Regions from separate parts of the Streptomyces sp. NPDC051105 genome, predicted to be linked through region 3. Evidence: riboswitches for the same ligand, from Rfam matches in the RefSeq annotation. Region 3 holds a riboswitch; each other region holds the start of a gene.
The links. Region 3 has a riboswitch for S-adenosylmethionine ahead of AB0N16_RS10945 (aminotransferase class V-fold PLP-dependent enzyme). Riboswitches for the same ligand answer to the same signal wherever they lie in the genome.
Positions count from the first base shown of each region.

Region 1: another riboswitch for S-adenosylmethionine. It lies ahead of AB0N16_RS36065 (putative leader peptide); the one in region 3 lies ahead of AB0N16_RS10945 (aminotransferase class V-fold PLP-dependent enzyme).
Region 2: another riboswitch for S-adenosylmethionine. It lies ahead of thrC (threonine synthase); the one in region 3 lies ahead of AB0N16_RS10945 (aminotransferase class V-fold PLP-dependent enzyme).
Region 4: another riboswitch for S-adenosylmethionine. It lies ahead of AB0N16_RS35965 (hypothetical protein); the one in region 3 lies ahead of AB0N16_RS10945 (aminotransferase class V-fold PLP-dependent enzyme).

Region 1 covers NZ_JBFBBR010000020.1:73,229-77,847, forward strand. Annotated here, with positions in the region: gene AB0N16_RS36050 (DUF1684 domain-containing protein) at 1-802, shown strand, start outside; gene AB0N16_RS36055 (DUF427 domain-containing protein) at 995-1,810, opposite strand; gene AB0N16_RS36060 (hypothetical protein) at 1,833-2,027, opposite strand; SAM riboswitch class IV at 2,064-2,177, shown strand; gene AB0N16_RS36065 (putative leader peptide) at 2,215-2,331, shown strand; gene AB0N16_RS36070 (ABC transporter substrate-binding protein) at 2,562-4,181, shown strand; gene AB0N16_RS36075 (ABC transporter permease) at 4,185-4,619, shown strand, end outside.
Region 2 covers NZ_JBFBBR010000009.1:183,793-188,411, forward strand. Annotated here, with positions in the region: gene AB0N16_RS23350 (trehalose-6-phosphate synthase) at 1-1,067, opposite strand, end outside; gene AB0N16_RS23355 (glucosyl-3-phosphoglycerate synthase) at 1,150-2,094, opposite strand; SAM riboswitch class I at 2,252-2,414, shown strand; gene thrC (threonine synthase) at 2,433-3,719, shown strand; gene AB0N16_RS23365 (MoaD/ThiS family protein) at 3,766-4,041, shown strand; gene AB0N16_RS23370 (cold-shock protein) at 4,502-4,619, shown strand, end outside.
Region 3 covers NZ_JBFBBR010000004.1:27,626-32,244, forward strand. Annotated here, with positions in the region: gene AB0N16_RS10935 (Lrp/AsnC ligand binding domain-containing protein) at 1-31, shown strand, start outside; gene AB0N16_RS10940 (hypothetical protein) at 70-735, opposite strand; gene AB0N16_RS10945 (aminotransferase class V-fold PLP-dependent enzyme) at 877-2,241, opposite strand; SAM riboswitch class IV at 2,402-2,518, opposite strand; gene trpD (anthranilate phosphoribosyltransferase) at 2,792-3,856, opposite strand; gene AB0N16_RS10955 (cytochrome bc complex cytochrome b subunit) at 3,989-4,619, opposite strand, start outside.
Region 4 covers NZ_JBFBBR010000020.1:50,623-55,241, reverse strand. Annotated here, with positions in the region: gene AB0N16_RS35975 (ABC transporter permease) at 1-155, opposite strand, end outside; gene AB0N16_RS35970 (ABC transporter substrate-binding protein) at 152-1,504, opposite strand; gene AB0N16_RS35965 (hypothetical protein) at 1,571-1,801, opposite strand; SAM riboswitch class IV at 2,060-2,168, opposite strand; gene AB0N16_RS35960 (ATP-binding cassette domain-containing protein) at 2,702-3,640, shown strand; gene AB0N16_RS35955 (ABC transporter permease) at 3,637-4,476, shown strand; gene AB0N16_RS35950 (sensor histidine kinase) at 4,504-4,619, shown strand, end outside.

The sequences.
Region 1 (4,619 bases), on a different contig from region 3:
CCGGGTGAGCTTCGTACAGGAGTGGGAGGAGTGGCACCGGCAGAAGGAGGCGGTGCTGGCAGGCCCGCACGGGTTCCTCGCGATCACCGGCCTCCATTGGCTGAGCGACGAGCCCACCCGGTTCGAGGACGCGCCCGGTGCCTGGTCGAGCACCACCGACGGCGTGGTCGTCGAGTTGGACGAGGGCGAGGAGCTGGTCATCGACGAGCAGGTCGTGCGCGGCCGCCACGACTTCGGCGTCCTCGCCGAACGCGCCAGTGTGTACGTCAGCTGGGGCGACGCGGTGATCGAGGTCGCCAAGCGCGGCGGACACGACATCGTGCGCCCCCGCCACCCCGGCAACGCGCTGCGTACGGAGTTCACCGGGACGCCTGCGTACGAGCCCGACGCCCGCTGGGTGCTCTCCGGCCGCTTCCTGCCCTTCGACAGCCCGCGCCCGGTGACCGTCGGTGCCGCCGTCGAGGGTCTTGAGCATGTCTACGACTCCCCCGGCCAGGTCGAGTTCGAGCTGGAGGGCACTGCGCACCGGCTCACCGCGTTCGACGGCCCGACGCCCGGAGCCCTGATGGTGCTGTTCACCGACAAGACCTCCGGTGTGACCACGTACGCGGCGAACCGCTCCCTCCAGATCCCCGCCCCCGACGCCGACGGCAGGGTGACGATCGACTTCAACCGCGCCGCCAACCTGCCCTGCGCCTACACGGACCTGGCCACCTGCCCGCTGCCGCCCACCGAGAACCGCCTGCCGGTCGGGATCGAGACGGGCGAGAAGATCCCGCTGGAACGCGGCGGACGCCCCTGACGGAACGCGCTCTCCCGGCCCCCGTCGCCGTCACCGTCGTCCGCGGTCGGCGGCGGGGGCTGTCCGCGGGTGCCGGCCGGCGGGATCCCGTGGTCCGGGGGGCGGCGAAGGGCCTGGCTGTCCGGTGACGCCACCGGCCCATCGCGTGGTGGCCGACCATGGACCGGCGCGGTCCGTCGAGACGGATTCCCGTCATGTGCGTGCTTGCTCCGAGAGCGCCTGGGTGAAGTGGGTGACGGGGCGCGCCACCCGTTCCCCGTCGAGGGTGATGTCGACCGCCTCGTTGTAGAAGGCGAGGAGCCCCTGGACGGCGCCGACCGCGGGCAGCGGGTCCGGGTAGCTCCAGACGACGTTGGGCGGCACGTCGGCCTCACCGCGCCACGACCAGTACTCGGCGGTGCCCTTGTAGGGGCAGCCGGTGTGATGGTCGGTGGCTTCGAGCAGGTCGAGGCGGACGTCCTCGCGCGGGACGTAGTAGCGGGTGGGCAGGCCGGTCTCGAAGAGCAGGACCGGTCGGCGGGTGTCCGCGACGACCGTGCCGTCGATCTCGACCACGAGGTGACGGCTGCTGGGGATGGCGTCCACCCGCTTGTGCGGGTCACGGGGGTGGATGAAGATCTCTTCCTCCTCCTCGTACCAGTGGTCCAGGCCCCGCCCGACGCGCCGGAACCACTCGAAGGCGATGTGATCGGCCAGGTCGGCGGCCGGGAAGGTCCAGGCGGCGTTCTCCAGCAGCTCACCGTCGATCTCGACGTCGTAGAAGATCCGCGACCCGGTGTGCGTACCGGTCTGCGGGTTCTTCGCGGGGCGGAGGAGTTCCTCGCGTACCTCCGTGCGCGGGAACGCGTACAGCGGTACGGGCACACCGGGCTCCCAGACGAGGACGGGATGGCGGCTGTCGACGACCGTGACATCACCCTTACGGCCCCGCACCCAGCGTTCGCTCGGCTCCCACAGGAGTCCCTCGGGGGTGGTCCGCACGGCCCGTGCGGTGGGGAATGTGGTCATGGCCGGCTCTCCTTCGGCTTGCTCAGGCGGTGACTTCGGCGACGTAGGGGCGGTTCTCCCGCCAGGCCGCGAGCTGCTCGGGGCTGCCGAAGACCCGCAGGTACTCCTCGACGTTGCCACTGGCACGCTCCCACACCGAGACACAAGGTGCGTCCACCAGGCGTCCCGGCACCTGAGACGGTCGCGTCTTCCCGAACTGGGCGTCCGGTTGCGGCATTGACGTACGACAAAACCGATCCGTACGATCGCCAACGGCATTGAGTGTCAGCGTCAGGCCCTGGCTCGCTGACCGGCAACCCTCCCACGCGGTGGGGTGCTCCAGGTGAAAGCCCGGCGGGATCACCGATGACTCCCGCAAGCGCGTGGCGCCGTGACCGGGGCCGGAGACGAGGGGAGGGACCGGCATGCGACACAGCGATGACCACGCCGCCTCCCCCGCCGACGCCACGGCGTACTCCCGGCTCTCGCGCCGGCGCCACATCGATCTGAAGCGTTCGACCAGCTGCCTCTGTCGGTTCTGACCGGCCCGCCTGTCGTCGGCTGACCTCCGTCACCGGCCACGGCTCCTTCGCGCCGTCCTTTCCCTCGCCACCGGTTCTCGGTGTCGTTCGTTTCCCATCCCCCTTGTCTGCACAGCGCCTCCCCGGCCGGTTCCGATCCGGCCGGGGCCGCACGCCGCCGCACGGCCGTGCCTCGCTGCCCCGTAGCCCGGCACCCCGTGCCGGGTGACACGAGTAGGAGAACTCCCTCCGTGACTGCACTCCCGGATTTCAGACCCTCCCGATGGGCGCCCCTGGCCGCGCTCCTGACCACCAGCGTCCTGCTGACCGCGTGCGGTTCGGGCGACGACGGCTCCGGCGGCGGAAGCGGCCCGGCGAAGTCCGGCGGCACCCTGACCTTCGCGGTGGGATCCGACGCCGGCTGCGTGGATCCGCAGCAGGTCGCGAGCAACGACACCATCTACTCGGTGCGGCAGATCGTGGACTCCCTGACCGACCAGGACCCGAAGACCGGCAAGATCGTGCCGTGGCTCGCCAAGAGCTGGGACATCAGCGCCGACGCGACGACGTTCACGTTCCACCTGCGCCCGGGGGTCACCTTCAGCGACGGGTCGAAGCTGACCGCGCAGGTGGTCAAGGACAACTTCGACGCGGTACCGAACCTCGGCGCCCTGGGCACCCTCGCCGAGGGCTATCTGAGCGGCGTCAAGAGCACCACCGCGGTGGACCCGCTCACCGTCAAGGTGGCCTTCAAGCAGCCCAACGCCCAGTTCCTGCAGGCTACTTCGACCCACTCGCTGGCCATCGAGTCATCGGCGAGCGTCAAGAAGACCCCGCAGCAGAAGTGCAGTGACGGTGTGGTCGGCTCCGGGCCTTTCGTGCTGAAGCAGTATGTGCAGAACCAGTCGGTCACCCTGGCCAGGCGCACCGGGTACGACTGGGGTTCCTCGCTGTGGTCGAAGAAGGGCGAGGCCTACCTGGACAAGCTGGTGTTCAAGGTCGTGCCCGAGGCGGGGGTGCGGGCCGGCAGCCTCCAGTCCGGGCAGGTGGACGTGATCAGCAGCGTCGGCAGGGCCAACGAGGCGGCGCTCAAGGGCGGCCAGGTCGCCCTCCGGAGCCGGGCCAACCCCGGCGTGGTGTTCGGTCTGGGACTGAACAACTCGCGGCCCCTGCTGAAGGACGCGAAGGTGCGCCAGGCGATCCTGGCCGCCGTCGACCGGAAGCAGATCGCCGACACCGTCTTCCCCACCGGCACCCAGCCGGCGACCAGCATCCTGGCGCACACCACGCCCGACTACACCGACCTCTCCACCGACCTCGCCTTCGACGCGGCCAAGGCCAAGTCCCTGCTGGACGAGGCTGGTTGGAAGGCAGGTGGCGACGGAGTCCGCACCAAGGGCGGCAAGAAGCTGAGCCTGACCATCAGCTGGTTCCCCAACGCGGCGACCAACCAGCCCGCGCTGGAGCTGGTCCAGCAGCAGCTGAAGGCCGTCGGGATCGACGTGGTGCTCAAGCAGCTCCCGGTCACACAGTTCGCCACGACGCTCCAGTCGGGTGACTTCGACGTGGTGTGGGGGAACACGACCCGCGCCGACCCGGACATCCTGCGCAGCTCCTTCTCCACCCAGCTGGCCAACTTCTACCATCTTCCCGCCAGTTCGCTGGACACGGCGCTGTCCGCGCAGGCCGCGACCACGGACACCGCGAAGCGCAAGCTACTGGTGGCGGAGGCGCAGCAGCTGATCGTGCAGAACGCGTACGACGTGCCGGTGGTGGAGCTCCAGACCCAGCTCGGCGTCTCGAACAAGGTGCACGACCTGACCTTCGACTCCGGCAGCCGCCTCCAGCTGCACGACACCTGGGTCGGATAGCGGATGCGCCGCTATGTGATCAAACGGCTGGCGCAGGCGGTCGGGGTGCTGTGGGCGGCCTATACGGTGTCGTTCCTGGTGCTGGACTTCCTGCCCGGTGACCCGGTCTCCGCGATGGCCGGGGCCGGGATGGACACGGGGCAGGTCGATCCCGCCCAACTCGCCGAGCTGCGGCACGAGTACGGCTTCGACAAGCCGGTGCTGGTGCAGTACGCGGAGTATCTGGGCCGGGCGGTGCGCGGGGACTTCGGCGACGCGGTCTCCACCGGCCGCCCGGTGACCTCCACCCTGGCCGACGCGCTGCCGCAGACACTCCAGCTGACCGGTGCCGCGCTGCTGCTGGCGGTGGTGCTCGGCGGCGGCCTCGCGGTGGTGGCGACGTACACCTCGCAGCGGTGGCTGCGGCAGCTGCTGCTGTCGCTGCCCCCGTTGGGGGTG
Region 2 (4,619 bases), on a different contig from region 3:
ACCGGCGTCCAACCCGCCGTCCCGTACGCCGAGTTGATCTCGTCCGCGACCCGCTGCACCTCGGCCGTGTAGGCGCGGTACACCGCGAGGTCCTGCCGTGACGGATACGCGAACGCGACGTGCACCACCCGCTCCCGCCACTCGGGGTGGTCGTCGAGCAGCTGCCGATACGCCAGCAGCCCCCGCACGATGTTCTTCGACAGCTCGGTCCGGTCCACCCGGACGATCGTCCTGCGGCCCTCGCCGATCTCCTCCCGCAGCGCCCGCATCCGTTCGTCCACGTCCGGCTGGTGCGACCGCTTCCGCAGGAACTCCGCGTCGGCGCCCAGCCCGTGCACCCCGATCCGGGTCTCCCCGGCCGCCGGGATCCCCGGGCCCAGCACCGCATGACAGCAGGCCACGAACGCGTCCGCCCACCGCCGGGTCAGGAACGCCGCGTGATCGGCGCCCAGGATCCCGCCGAGCAGTTCCGCCGCGATGTCGTCGGGGAGCAGCCGGAAGTAGTCCGGCGGCGCCCACGGGGTGTGGGAGAAATGGCCGATACGGAGATCCGGCCGCAGCCGGCGCAGCATCCGCGGGGCCAGCGCCAGGTGGTAGTCCTGGATGACGACCACCGCACCGGGGCCCGCCTCCTGCGCCAGCGCCTCCGCGAACGCCTGGTTGTAGGCCTGGTACGACGCCCACTGCCGCCGGAACTCCGCGTCGAAGACCGGCTCCAGCGGGGTCTGGTAGAGCATGTGGTGGACGAACCAGAGCACCGAGTTCGCGATGCCGTTGTACGCGTCCGAGAACACGTCCGGGTCGATGTCGAGCATCCGGACCTGCTGCCCGCCGCTGTCCCCGGCCGGCAGCCGGCCGCCGTCGGCCCGCCGTACCGCCTCCCGGTCGCCGTCGCTCAGGGCCGCGCACACCCACACCGCGTTCGCGTCCGGCCCGATGGCCGACAGCCCCGAGACCAGGCCGCCGCCGCCCCGTTTGGCGTGCAGCGCACCGCCTTCGCCCACTTCATACGAAACCGGGCCGCGATTGGACGCGACCAGCACCTCAGCACTGCCGGTGGAAGCCATACGCCACAACCTAGCCCGGCCCGGAAACGCTCAAACGTACGGCTCCGCCCGACGCGCCGCCGTATACCGCCGTACGACGAAGTCACGCCACCCGGCGCTCGGCGTACTCGGCGATCTCCGCCATCGGTGGCCGTTCCTCGGTGTCCACGGAGTAGGTGCGCGGCTCGAAGCCGTCCTCGCCCCGTTCGAACTGGGTCAGGGCGGGCCGGATCAGATGCCCGCGGGCCAGCCGAAGCTGCGCGGTGCGGTAGATCGCGGCGGACATCCGGCCGAGGGCCTGGCCGTCCTGGTGGCGGTGTTTGCGGACCCCCACGTCGACCTGGGCGAGGGCGTCCAGGCCGACCAGGTGCAGGGCGTCGACCAGCATGCCCAGCTCCACGCCGTAGCCGACCGGGAAGGGGAGCTGTTCGAGGAGCGAGCGGCGGGCCGCGTACTCGCCGCCGAGCGGCTGGACGAACCCGGCCAGCTGCGGCCAGTGCATGTTCAGCAGCGGGCGGGCCATCAGTTCGGTGACCCGGCCGCCCTGTCCGGCCGAGCCGGCGAGCGGGCGGTCGTACATCGCCTTGACGAGGTCCACGTCCGGGTCGGTCAGCAGCGGGCCGACGATCCCGGTGACGAAGTCGGAGGAGAACTCCCTCAGGTCGGCGTCGACGAAGCAGACGATGTCGCCGGTGGTGACGAGGAGGGAGCGCCAGAGCACTTCGCCCTTGCCGGGGACGGCGGGGATGCGCGGCAGGATCGTGTCGCGGTGCACGACCCGGGCGCCGGCCGCCGCGGCCACCGCCGCCGTACGGTCGGTGGAACCGGAGTCGACGACCACGATCTCGTCGACGAGCGGCACCTGCCGCATGAGGTCGTGACGGATGATCGCGACGATGTCGCCGACGGTCGCCTCCTCGTTGAGCGCGGGCAGCACGACGGAGACGGACTGCCCGGTGCGCTGCTTGGCGGCGAGTATGCGGTGCAACGGGCGATCGTTCATGGACCAGGAGCGGGTGGCCAGCCAGCACTCGACTTCTTCCAGCACAGTCAGCGGCTCCTCACTGTCACGGTCACACTGCGAGGTGTGATCCATCTCGCGGTTCGGACGACTCTCTCAACTGTCCTGGCCTTCGGTTACAGTCTTGAACAACGCCGATGACCATCGCATGTCCTGGGGTCACCGGCCGTTGACAACCGCATACCGCTCATCCAGAGGGGCAGAGGGATACGGCCCGATGAAGCCCCGGCAACCCTCCAGTCGGTTACTCGTGGATCGCTGATCACTGTCGATCACTCGCGAGGCTCCCGGCTAGGGAAGGTGCCAAATCCGTCTCACGGCGAGATGCGTCGTGAGGAAGATGAGGAGAAAGGGCCTCGCCTCACATGGCTGTGCAGACTGCTGCGACCACCACCGACTCCACGACCGTCGACCTCGGTCCCGCCACTGCCCTGAGCTGCCGCGAGTGCGGCCACCGCGTGCCGCTCGGCCCGGTGTTCGCCTGCGAGGAGTGTTTCGGCCCGCTCGAAATCGCGTACGACTTCTCGGCCTACGACACCGAGGAGCTGCGGAAGCGGATCGAAGCGGGTCCCGCGAACATCTGGCGCTACGCGCCGCTGCTGCCCGTCCCCGCGGACGTGGCGACCAAGCCGAACATCAACCCGGGCTGGACCAAGCTCGTCCAGGCCGACAACCTGGCGAAGGAGCTGGGCGTCACCGGCGGCCTGTACGTCAAGGACGATTCCGGCAACCCGACGCACTCCTTCAAGGACCGGGTCGTCGCCCAGGCCGTCGAGGCCGCGCGCGCCTTCGGCTACACCACGCTCTCCTGCTCCTCGACCGGCAACCTCGCCGGCGCGGTCGGCGCCGCCGCCGCCCGGGCCGGCTTCCGCTCCTGCGTGTTCATCCCGCACGACCTGGAGCAGGGCAAGATCGTCATGGCCGCGATCTACGGTGGCGAGCTCGTCGGCATCGAGGGCAACTACGACGACGTGAACCGTTTCTGCTCCGAGCTGATCGGTGACTCGGCCGGCGAGGGCTGGGGCTTCGTCAACGTCAACCTGCGGCCGTACTACGCGGAGGGCTCCAAGACCCTGGCGTACGAGATCTGCGAGCAGCTCGGCTGGCGGATCCCCGACCAGCTGGTCGTCCCGATCGCCTCCGGCTCGCAGCTCACGAAGATCGACAAGGGGCTGCAGGAGCTGATCAAGCTCGGGCTCGTCGAGGACAAGCCGTACAAGATCTTCGGCGCGCAGGCCGAGGGATGCTCGCCGGTGTCGGTGGCCTACAAGGCGGGCCACGACGTGGTGCGACCGCAGAAGCCGAACACCATCGCCAAGTCGCTGGCCATCGGCAACCCGGCCGACGGGCCGTACGTCCTGGACATCGCGCGCCGTACCGGCGGTGCGGTGGAGGACGTCACCGACGAGCAGGTGGTCGACGCGATCAAGCTGCTCGCGCGGACCGAGGGAATCTTCGCGGAGACCGCGGGCGGGGTGACGGTCGGAGTCACCAGGAAGCTCATCGAGAGTGGGCTGATCGATCCGGCGAAGTCGATCGTCGTACTCAACACGGGTGACGGACTGAAGACGCTGGACGCCGTGGCGGGCACCGGGCTCACGGCGACCATTCGCCCGAATCTCGAGTCTTTCCGCGAGGCCGGGCTCGCCTGAGTCAGCTGTAAGAAACCAGGGCGTTGCCCCGATCGGAGGTTCAAACGTGAGCGTCACCGTTCGCATCCCCACCATCCTGCGCACCTACACCGGTGGTCAGGCCGAAGTCAGCGCCGAAGGCGGCACCCTCGGCGAGGTCATCTCCGACCTGGAGAAGAACCACACCGGGATCGCCGCCCGCGTTCTCGACGACGAGGGCAAACTGCGCCGGTTCGTGAATGTGTACGTCAATGACGACGACGTGCGGTTCGAGCAGGGACTGGAGACGGCCACCCCGGACGGCGCCGGCGTCTCCATCATCCCGGCCGTGGCCGGCGGCTGACCTGCTGACAGGCTGATCGAATGACCGAACATTACCTTCGGTAACGCCGATCACTCACTGTTCATTGGATTGCCCCTTCCGTGAGAGAAGCGGAGGGGGCAATTCTGTGTGGTTGAGCGCGGTACAGTTGGGGAATGCGGCCCCGATCTCCAGGTCGGAAGCCCCGTATTCGATACCGCTGACCCGACAAGAAGTAGCCAAAGTGTGTGGGTTATATGCGGCTTTTGCGGCTTTTATGGGGCCCGACTTGCCCTGAATTCGGCCGAATTCTTGCTACATTCCGGACCCTTCCCGTCCAGAATTCTCGTCCGATTGACCTGTTGCAGACGGCAGTTGGACAGATACATTCAGCCGCGGTCGACGCGTTCCGGCGCACGCCCCCAAACCTGTGGGGGGTGAGGTCTGACCCGGATCCGCGAAGTGTGGATCTGTGCAAGGGCCAGTAATAGGGGAGTTAGGCATGGCTCAGGGCACCGTCAAGTGGTTCAACGCGGAGAAGGGGTACGGCTTCATCGCGGTCGACGGTGGTGCGGATGTTTTCGTCCACTACAGTGCGATTCAGATGGACGGCTACCGCA
Region 3 (4,619 bases):
GGCGGCCTTCGCCATCGGCCTGGACAGCTGAACCGAGCGGTTCGGCTGTCCAGGCCAGGCCGGGCGGCGTCAGTGCCGCAGGGCCGGTGAGCCGACGGGCGCACGGCGTCCGGCACTGCGGCAGGCCGAGACGCCCACGGCGAGCAGCCAGTAGCTGAGGATCGCTCCCATCAGGGCGGTGGTGCCCCAGCCGTTCGCCGCGTAGAAGTGCGCGGGGTCGTCGCCGAAGAACACGGACGGCACGAAGGCCAGGTTGACTCCTGCCAGGACGTAGGCGGACCGGGCGGTCCAGCGTGGCAGCAGGCGGGTACGGGAGATCCCGTGACCCACCGCGGCCAGGAAGAGGGCGAGCATCAGGCGGCTGATCGACCCATACAGGATGTAGGTGCCGCTGACCGCGATGGTCGGGTCGATCGGACGGTCCGCGGCGATGACCGCGCCGCCTTCCAGTCCGCTGGAGACCAGCGTGATCGTCGCGTACACCAGTCCGGTCGCCTGGGCCATCGAGCCGATCCATTCACTGGCCGGGTCGACCCGCTTGACCAGTTCACGGAAGGCCGTCACGAACACGACCACGAACGCCAGCCCGACGATCCCGACCAGCAGCCTGGCCAGGACGTTCGAGTCCGGCGGCGGACCGGAGTAGACGAAGTACAGCGGTACCTCGACGATGAAGGCGGCCGCCGCGGTGAGGGAGGCGAGGCCCGTCAGGCGCCTCGCGACGGTTTCGTTCATGGGTGTGCCCCCCGGTTCCCTGTGTCGGATTCCCCGTCGGCCCGTTGCCGACTACATGAATCCTGGCGTTCACGACGCTTCTCGTCGCTGGGCCTGGACACCGGATCGGGGGGTGGTCCTGCCGGCACCCCTGCGGGTGGGTCAGCTCACCGCCGGGACACAGCGGCCGTCCTCCGTGCGGTACGACCACTTCGCGCCGTCGGTCACCAGTTCCCGCACCGCGTCGACGAAGCGCTCCACGTGCTCGTCCGGCGTGCCCGCCCCGAAGCTCACCCGGATGGCGTTGAGGGACTTCTCGCCCGGTGCCGCCTCCGGCGCCCCGCACTCGCCCTGGGTCTGCGGGTCGGAGCCCAGCAGGGTCCTGACCAGCGGGTGGGCGCAGAAGAGGCCGTCGCGGACGCCGATGCCGTACTCGGCGGAGAGGGCGGCGGCGAAGTGGGAGCTGTTCCAGCCGTCCACCACGAAGCTGATCACGCCGACGCGGGGGGCGTCGTCGCCGAAGAGGGAGAGGACCCGGACCTCGGGGACCTCGGCCAGCCCCGCCCGCACCTTCTCGATCAGGTGCCGCTCGCGGGCGACCAGCGTGTCGAAGCCGGCCTCGGTGAGTGCCTTGCAGGCGGAGGCGATGGAGTAGGCGCCGATGACGTTGGGCGAGCCCGCCTCGTGGCGCGCGGCGCTCTCGTGCCACTCCACGGCCACTCCCCCGTCCTCCCGCCGGGTGACCTTGCGGCTCGCGCCGCCGCCCGCGAGGTAGGGCTCGGCGGCCTGCAGCCAGTCGGCGCGGCCGGCCAGGACGCCGGAGCCGAAGGGGGCGTACAGCTTGTGGCCGGAGAAGGCGACCCAGTCGACGTCCAGGTCCCGGACGGACACGGGATGGTGCGGGGCCAGCTGGGCGGCGTCCAGGACGATCCGGGCGCCGTGCGCGTGCGCGGCGGCGGCCAGCTCGCGGACCGGCCACAGCTCGCCCGTGACGTTGGACGCGCCGGTGACGCAGACCAGGGCCGGGCCGTGGGGGTCGCGCTCGGCGAGGGCGCGTTCCAGGGTCTCGACGGCCTGCCGCGGGGTGCGGGGCGCGTTGAGGTAGGTGACCCGGGCGTCCTTCCAGGGGAGCAGGCTCGCGTGGTGCTCGGTCTCGAAGACGAAGACCTGGCAGTCGGCGGGGACGGCGGCGGCGAGCAGGTTGAGGGAGTCGGTGGTGGAGCGGGTGAAGATCAGCTGGTCGTCGGAGCGGCAGTCGAGGAACTCGGCGACGGTCTTCCGGGCGTTCTCGAAGAGGTCGGTCGACAGCTGGGAGAGGTAGCCGGCGCCGCGGTGGACGCTCCCGTAGTAGGGGGCGTACGCCGCCACGTCGTCCCAGACCCGCTGGAGGGCGGGGGCGCTGGCCGCGTAGTCGAGGGCGGCGTAGGTGACCTCGCCGCCGGTGACGAGCGGGACGGTGACATCCCGGCCCAGAACGGGCAGCCGGGCACAAACGGACTGGGCGGCGGCAGCGGTGGCGACAGACATGGCGAACTCCTGTGAGGGGTAAGCGAAATCGCCGGGCCGGACGGTACGTCGACGGCACGGGAAAGGTGAAAGGGGTACGCGGAGGCGGGGCTCGACGCCCTATCGCATTCGCTTGCTCACAGAAGGCTCCCTCGACGACCAGGACCCCTGGCGTACGAGGGGTCCGCGCTTGCCGTAGACCTCGCTGCCTACGACCTGGTCTTCACCCGGGGCACCCCGCCACGGACGGAGGGTTGCCGGACAGTCGGCCGGGGCCTCATGACTGTCACTCATGACCTGGAAAGAAACCTAAGTGAAGTGATCGCCGACGCGCAACTCCTGTCCGGATGACGGAACACCGCCAGGGTCCGAAGCCGCTCCGGCACCGCCGGGAGGACCGTGTGCGGTCGCCCGCCGTTGCGGCGGAAGGCCGGCAAGGGGGAGCACCGCCGCCCACCTTCCTCTCCGCCGCAACGGCGAGCAGCCACGACGGCGCAGCTGGGGGTCCCCCCACGCCCTTGAGGCAGTGGGCGAGGTGCCGTACCGCGCCTCAGCCCGCCGACCGCGGCCCCTACCTGTTCGTCGCCGCCGCCCAGCGCTCCAGCGCCCGCTTGGCCGCGCCCGAGTCGATGGACTCCGCCGCCTTGTCCATGCCCGTCCGGAGCTGTTCGGCCAGCGTCCCCGTGCCGGGGTCCAGGGCCACCAGGGCCGCCGCCGAGTTCAGCAGGACCGCCTCGCGTACCGGGCCCGGCTCACCGTCCAGGAGGCGGCGGGCGACCTCCGCGTTGTACGACGGGTCGCCGCCGCGCAGCGCCTCCACGGGGACCAGGTCGATGCCGACGTCACGGGGGTCGAAGGTCTCCTCGGTGACCTTGCCGTCGCGGACGATCCAGACGTGGGACGTGGCGGTGGTCGTCAGCTCGTCGAGGCCGTCGTCGCCGCGGAAGACCAGGGAGGAGTTGCCGCGCTCCGCGAAGACGCCCGCGACGACCGGTGCCATGCGCGGGTCCGCGACGCCGACCGCCTGGGCCCGCACCTGCGCGGGGTTGGTCAGCGGCCCGAGGATGTTGAACACCGTGCGGATGCCCAACTGGCCGCGGGCCGCGCCCACATGGCGCAGCGCCGGGTGGAACTTGACGGCGAAGCAGAAGGTGATGCCGGCCTCCTCGGCGACCTCGGCGACCCGCTGCGGGGTCAGGTCGAGGTTGACGCCGAGCTTCTCCAGCACGTCCGAGGCGCCGGACGCGGAGGACGCCGCCCGGTTGCCGTGCTTGACGACCTTCGCCCCGGTGCCGGCCACCACCAGCGCCGACATCGTGGAGATGTTCACCGTCTTGGCGCCGTCACCGCCGGTGCCGACGATGTCGACCGTGCGGCCCGGTACCTCGATGACGTTGGCGTGCTCGTACATCGTGCGGACGAGACCGTTGATCTCCTCGACGGTCTCCCCCTTGGCCCTGAGGGCCACCACGAACCCGGCGATCTGCGCGTCCGTCGCCTGGCCGCGCATGATCTGGTCCATCGCCCAGGCCGTCGCGTCGGCGCTCTGGTCCTGGCCGTACAGCAACGCGTTCAGTACCTCGGGCCAGGAACAGCCCGCCGCGGTGTCGCCTCCAGCGGGGGTCACAGCGCTCATAAGGCCGCTCCTGCTCGTCGTACACGAAATGAAGGTTTCACGGCTTACCCTATCCAGCCCGGGACACGGCGAAGGGCCCCCGTCCGTACGTCGGACGGGGGCCCTTCGACCGTGGCGTGGCGACGCGGTCGATCAGTGGTGGCCGTGGCCGCTCGTGATCTCCTTGTACTCCTCGACGGTGGGCTTCGGGATCTGGTTGTCCTCGCCGTAGTAGGCGCTGCTCAGCTTGGCGCGGAGCTTCTCGGACCCCTTGATCTTGCGCTCGACACCGTTCTCGTCCACCGCCGCGCCGACCTGGGCCGGCTCGTACTGGTGGTGGGCCGTGAGGGTGTGCAGCTGCTCCTGGCTGAGCGGCTCGTGCACCTCGATGAACTCACCGTGCGGCAGCCGCTTGATGATGCCGGTCTCGCGGCCGTGCAGCACCTTCTCGCGGTCCCGGCGCTGCAGGCCGAGGCAGATCCGCTTGGTGACGATGAACGCGATCACCGGTCCGGCGAAGAAGAAGATCCGGACGAACCAGGTCACGTCGTTGATCGACAGGTGGAAGTGGGTGGCGAAGAGGTCGTTGCCACCACCGACCAGGCCCACCATGTACACCGTCACCCAGGCGACACCGAAGGCGGTGCGGGTCGGGGCGTTGCGCGGGCGGTCCAGGATGTGGTGCTCGCTCTTGTCGCCGGTGACCCAGGACTCGATGAACGGGTAGACCGCGATCACGCCCAGCACCAGACCGAACAGGACCAGCGGGATGAAGACGCCCAGG
Region 4 (4,619 bases), on a different contig from region 3:
AGCCGCATCAGGAAGAAGACCAGACTGACCAGGATCAGTACGGTGGGGATGATGAGGAGGAAGCGGACCACCAGGTAGCGGGCGAACCCGTACCCGGCGGCGCCGTCGGCCGGGGTGGCGACGGCGCCGGGGGTCTCCTGCGTCAGAGTGCTCACTTCTTCGAGAGCCCCGCCCAGCGGAACTGGTACGTCGCGTCCAGCTCGGCCGGCACACCGCTGACGTCGCTGCGGGTGACGATGGCGGTGGAGCCCTGGAGCAGCGGCAGCAGCGGCACCTGGGCGGCGGCCCTGTCCTGCGTCTGCTTCAGGAGCCCGGTCCGCTTCGTGGCGTCCGTCTCGGTCTCCTCCTTCTTGATCAGCGCGCGCACGGCGGGGTCGTCGTAGCCGTTGGCGACCCAGCTGTTGGCCGAGTAGAAGGGCGAGAGGTAGTTGTCGGCGTCGAGGTAGTCGGCGTACCAGCCGAGCTGGTAGAGCGGGTAGAGGTGCTTGACGCGGTCCTTGCCGTACTGGGTCCACTCGGTCGACTGGAGGTTCACCTTGAAGAGCCCGGTGGCTTCCAGCTGGGTCTTGACCAGCGCGTACTCGTCGGCCGACGACGAGCCGTAATGGTCGCTGTTGTACTGCAGGTTGAGCGTCACCGGGGTGGTCACCTTCGCGGCCTTCAGCCGGGCCGCCGCCGCGGCCTTGTCGGGGCCGCCCTGCTTGTCGCCATAGCGCGACTTGAAGGAGGGGGTGGCGCCGGTCAGGCCGTCCGGGACGGAGCTGTAGAGCGGCTGGTAGGTGTTCTTGTAGACCTGCTGGGCGAGTTGGGACCGGTCGACGGAGTCCGCGACCGCCTGCCGGACGGCGAGGGCCTTCTTCGCGTCGGCGTTCTTCGTCCTGGTGCCGTACGGCTGGGTGGCGAGGTCGAAGACGATGTAGCGGATGCCGTTGCCGGAGCCGGTGTGGACCTTGACGCCCTTCTGCCTGCCGAGGTCGTCCAGGTCGGCGGTGGTGAGGGTGCGGTAGACGGCGTCGATGGTGCCCTGCTGGACGTCGAGCTTCAGGTTGCCGGCGTCCGTGTAGTACTTGAGCTGGACGTTCTTCGTCTTCGGCGCCCCCAGTCGGCCCTTGTACTCCGCGTTGGCGGTGAAGGACACCAGCGAGTTCTTGTCGTAGCTCTTGATGCCGTACGGCCCGTTCCACGGCTCGGCCGTGACGATCGACTTGTCGTCGAGGATCTTGTCCGCGGGGAACACCTGCTCGTCCACGACGTAGCCGGCGGCCGTGGACAGCACCTGCGGGAACAGCGTGTCGTCGGCCGACTTGAGGGTGAAGACGACCGTGGCCGGGTCCGGGGCGGCGACCGAGGCGAGGTTGTACAGCAGCGACGACGGGCCGTTCTCGTCGGCGATCTTCAGGTCCCGCTCGAAGCTGAACTTGACGTCCGAGGAGGTGAGTTCGTGACCGTTGGCGAACTTCAGGCCCTTCTGGAGCGTGACCGTGTACTCCTTGGGCCCGGTCAGCTTGATCCCGGTGGCCAGGTCCGGGGAGACCTTCGCGGAGCCGTTCTGCTGGCTGAGCAGGGTCGCCTAGACCTCGCTCTCGATCGTGCCGGAGCCCGCGTCCCACGAGCCCGCCGGGTCGAGGCTGGTGACCTGGTCGGTCGTACCGACGGTGATCGCCGCGGCGGAGCTCGCGGTGCTGCCGTCCTTGCTGCTGGTGCAGCCCGTCAGGGCGACCAGGAAAGCGGTGCCGAGGGAGAGCGCGCCGAGGCCGGAGCGCAGGGGTCTGCTCGGCGCCGGGCCGCTGTGAAGTGCCATCAGGAGTCTCTACTTCCGCATCAGGGGTGCGTGAGGCAGCCATGGCACGGGGCTGTGCCATGGCATGCGAGGTCGTGTGAGAGAAAGCGGGAGAGGGGTTACACCGGCGGACGGCAGCACGGCCGGCCGACGGAGGGCGTGATCAGCCCTGACACAGACAGCTGGACACCAGCAGCAGGTCGACATGGAGCCGGGAGCACAGCATCACGGCTCTCGCCATGCCGTCCCCCCGGGTTCCGGGCCGCCTCGCGGCCGATGTGAGCGCACTTGCAGAAAGAAGAGTTCCGCCGAGCCGTCACCTGGGGCACCCCACTGCGTCGAGGGTTGCCGTCCGGCCAGCCAGGGCTTGACACCGGAACTCGTGGCTCGCGCTCACCGTAGATCGGCTGTTCTTACGGCGTCAAGACAGTCCGGGCGCGTGGAGACCGGGCTGAACGGCGAGGCAGGCGTGGGAATCCGGCGGTACGGCGCACCGGCGGAGCGGGCCTGTCTCGAGGTGAAGTGCGGCGGGGTGACCGCCGGATCCGTTCCGTACCGACCGCCAGCATGGCCGCATACAGCCTCGGCAAGGCGGCACTCAACCATCTGGGCTCGCTGACGCCCACGCCGGCCGGGGCGCCCACCGCCGCGGCCCGGTGACGTCAGTGTCGGTGACGCGGGCGCGGGCGTCGTACGTCGCGGGCGGGCCGCGCGGCAGCGGCGGGCGGTGCGGCCGGCCGTGGGCGATGGCCGTGGCGCGACGGGCGCGGAAGGCACCCAGGTAGTCGCGTGGTACCGAGGTACCACCCGCTCGGCCCACGTCAGCCTCCCGGTACCACGGGATCGGGGTGATCCGGCGCCTAGCGTTGGCGTGCGGCGTCGGAAACGAGTGGCGCCGGAGGCCGACAGAAAGACACGCGCATGATCGACGCACGGCAATTGACCAAGAGGTACGGCGAGAAGACGGCGGTCGACAGCCTGGACTTCGTCGTGAAGCCGGGTACGGTGACCGGCTTCCTGGGGCCCAACGGCGCCGGCAAGTCCACGACCATGCGCATGATCGTCGGCCTCGACGCCCCGACGAGCGGCACCGTCACCGTGAACGGCCACCCCTACGCCCGTCACCAGGCACCGCTCCAGGAGGTCGGCGCCCTGCTGGAGGCGAAGTCGATCCACCCGGGCCGCTCGGCGTACCACCACCTCAGGGCCCTCGCGCTGACCCACGGCATTCCGCGCCGCCGGGTCGACGAGGTCATCGAGCTGGCCGGGCTGGGCAGCGTGGCGAAGAAGCGGGCCGGCGCCTTCTCCCTCGGGATGGGTCAGCGGCTGGGCATCGCGGCGGCGCTGCTGGGCGATCCGCAGACGGTGATGCTGGACGAGCCGGTCAACGGCCTGGACCCGGAGGGCGTGCTCTGGATCCGCACCCTGCTCAAGGCCCTCGCCGAAGAGGGCCGGACGGTGTTCGTGTCCTCGCACCTGATGAGCGAGATGGCTCTGGTGGCCGACCACCTGATCATCGTGGGCCGTGGGCGACTGCTGGCCGACACCACCGTGGGGGATCTGATCCGCGAGGCGGGCGGTGACACCGTGACGGTGGCCACGCAGGATCCGGCGCGGCTGCGGGACGTCCTGGCGGGACCGGGCGTCGACATCACCGGCCGGATCGGCTCCGAGGAACTCCAGGTGACCGGGGTGACCGCCCGGGAGATCGGGCTGAAGGCGGCCGAGCACGGGATCGCGCTGTTCGAGCTGAGTGCGCGGACCGTGTCGCTCGAGGAGGCGTTCATGGACCTGACCAGGGATGCCGTGGAGTACCACGGCTCCACGACCGGGATCGAGAGCCTCGGGAGGCCCGCATGAGCACCCTTACCGCGACCGTCGAGGAACCGCGGACCGTTCCGGCCCGCCCCGCCTACCGGGTGACCGGCCGGCGGGTGCTGTCCTCGGAGTGGGCCAAGCTGTGGTCCCTGCGCTCGACCTGGATCACCCTGGGCCTCGGCCTGCTGTTCCTGGTGGCGTTCGGGCTGATCGCCGCGAGCCGCTACAAGTCGGGGATCAACTCCGGGCACATGGACCACGACTTCGCCTCCTCCACGGCCGTCAGCCTCTCGCTCTTCGGGACCAACTTCGCCCAGCTGGCCCTGGGCGTCCTCGGCGTGCTGGTCACGGCGGGGGAGTACTCGACCGGCATGATCCGCTCGACACTCGCGGCGGTGCCGCGCCGGCTGCCCGTGCTGTGGTCCAAGGCGGCCGTGTTCGGGCTGGTCGCGCTGGTGGTGGGAACGCTGGGCGCGTTCGTCGCCTTCCTGTTCGGCAGCGGGATCGTGTCGGGCACGCCCGCGGCCATGGGCCTGTCGCACGCGGGCGTCCTGCGGAGCCTGCTGGGTGCCGGGCTCTACCTCGGCCTGGTCGGGGTGATCGGCGTCGCCCTGGGCGCGCTGCTGCGGTCGGTGGCCGGCGGGATCTCGGTGCTGGTGGCCACCCTGATGCTGGTCCCGGGCCTGATCTCACTGCTGCCCAGCTCCTGGCAGGACAACATCAGCCCCTACCTGCCGTCCAACGCGGGAGAGTCGATGTTCGCCCTCACGCACGACTCCACGACCCTGTCGTCGGGCGCCGGACTGCTGGTCTTCCTGTGCTGGACGGCGCTGGCACTGGGCGGCGCGGCGTACCGGCTCGCGCGCAGCGACGTCTGACACCCGCACCATGGCAGCGTGACATCCATGACCATCGACGACATCAGCGGGACGGTACCGCTGGTCGCCCGGCTCTCCCGGGGCGGCCAGCGGTTGCGGCAGGCCGACCGGAGGCATCCGTGGGTGCTGGACGCCACCGTCGT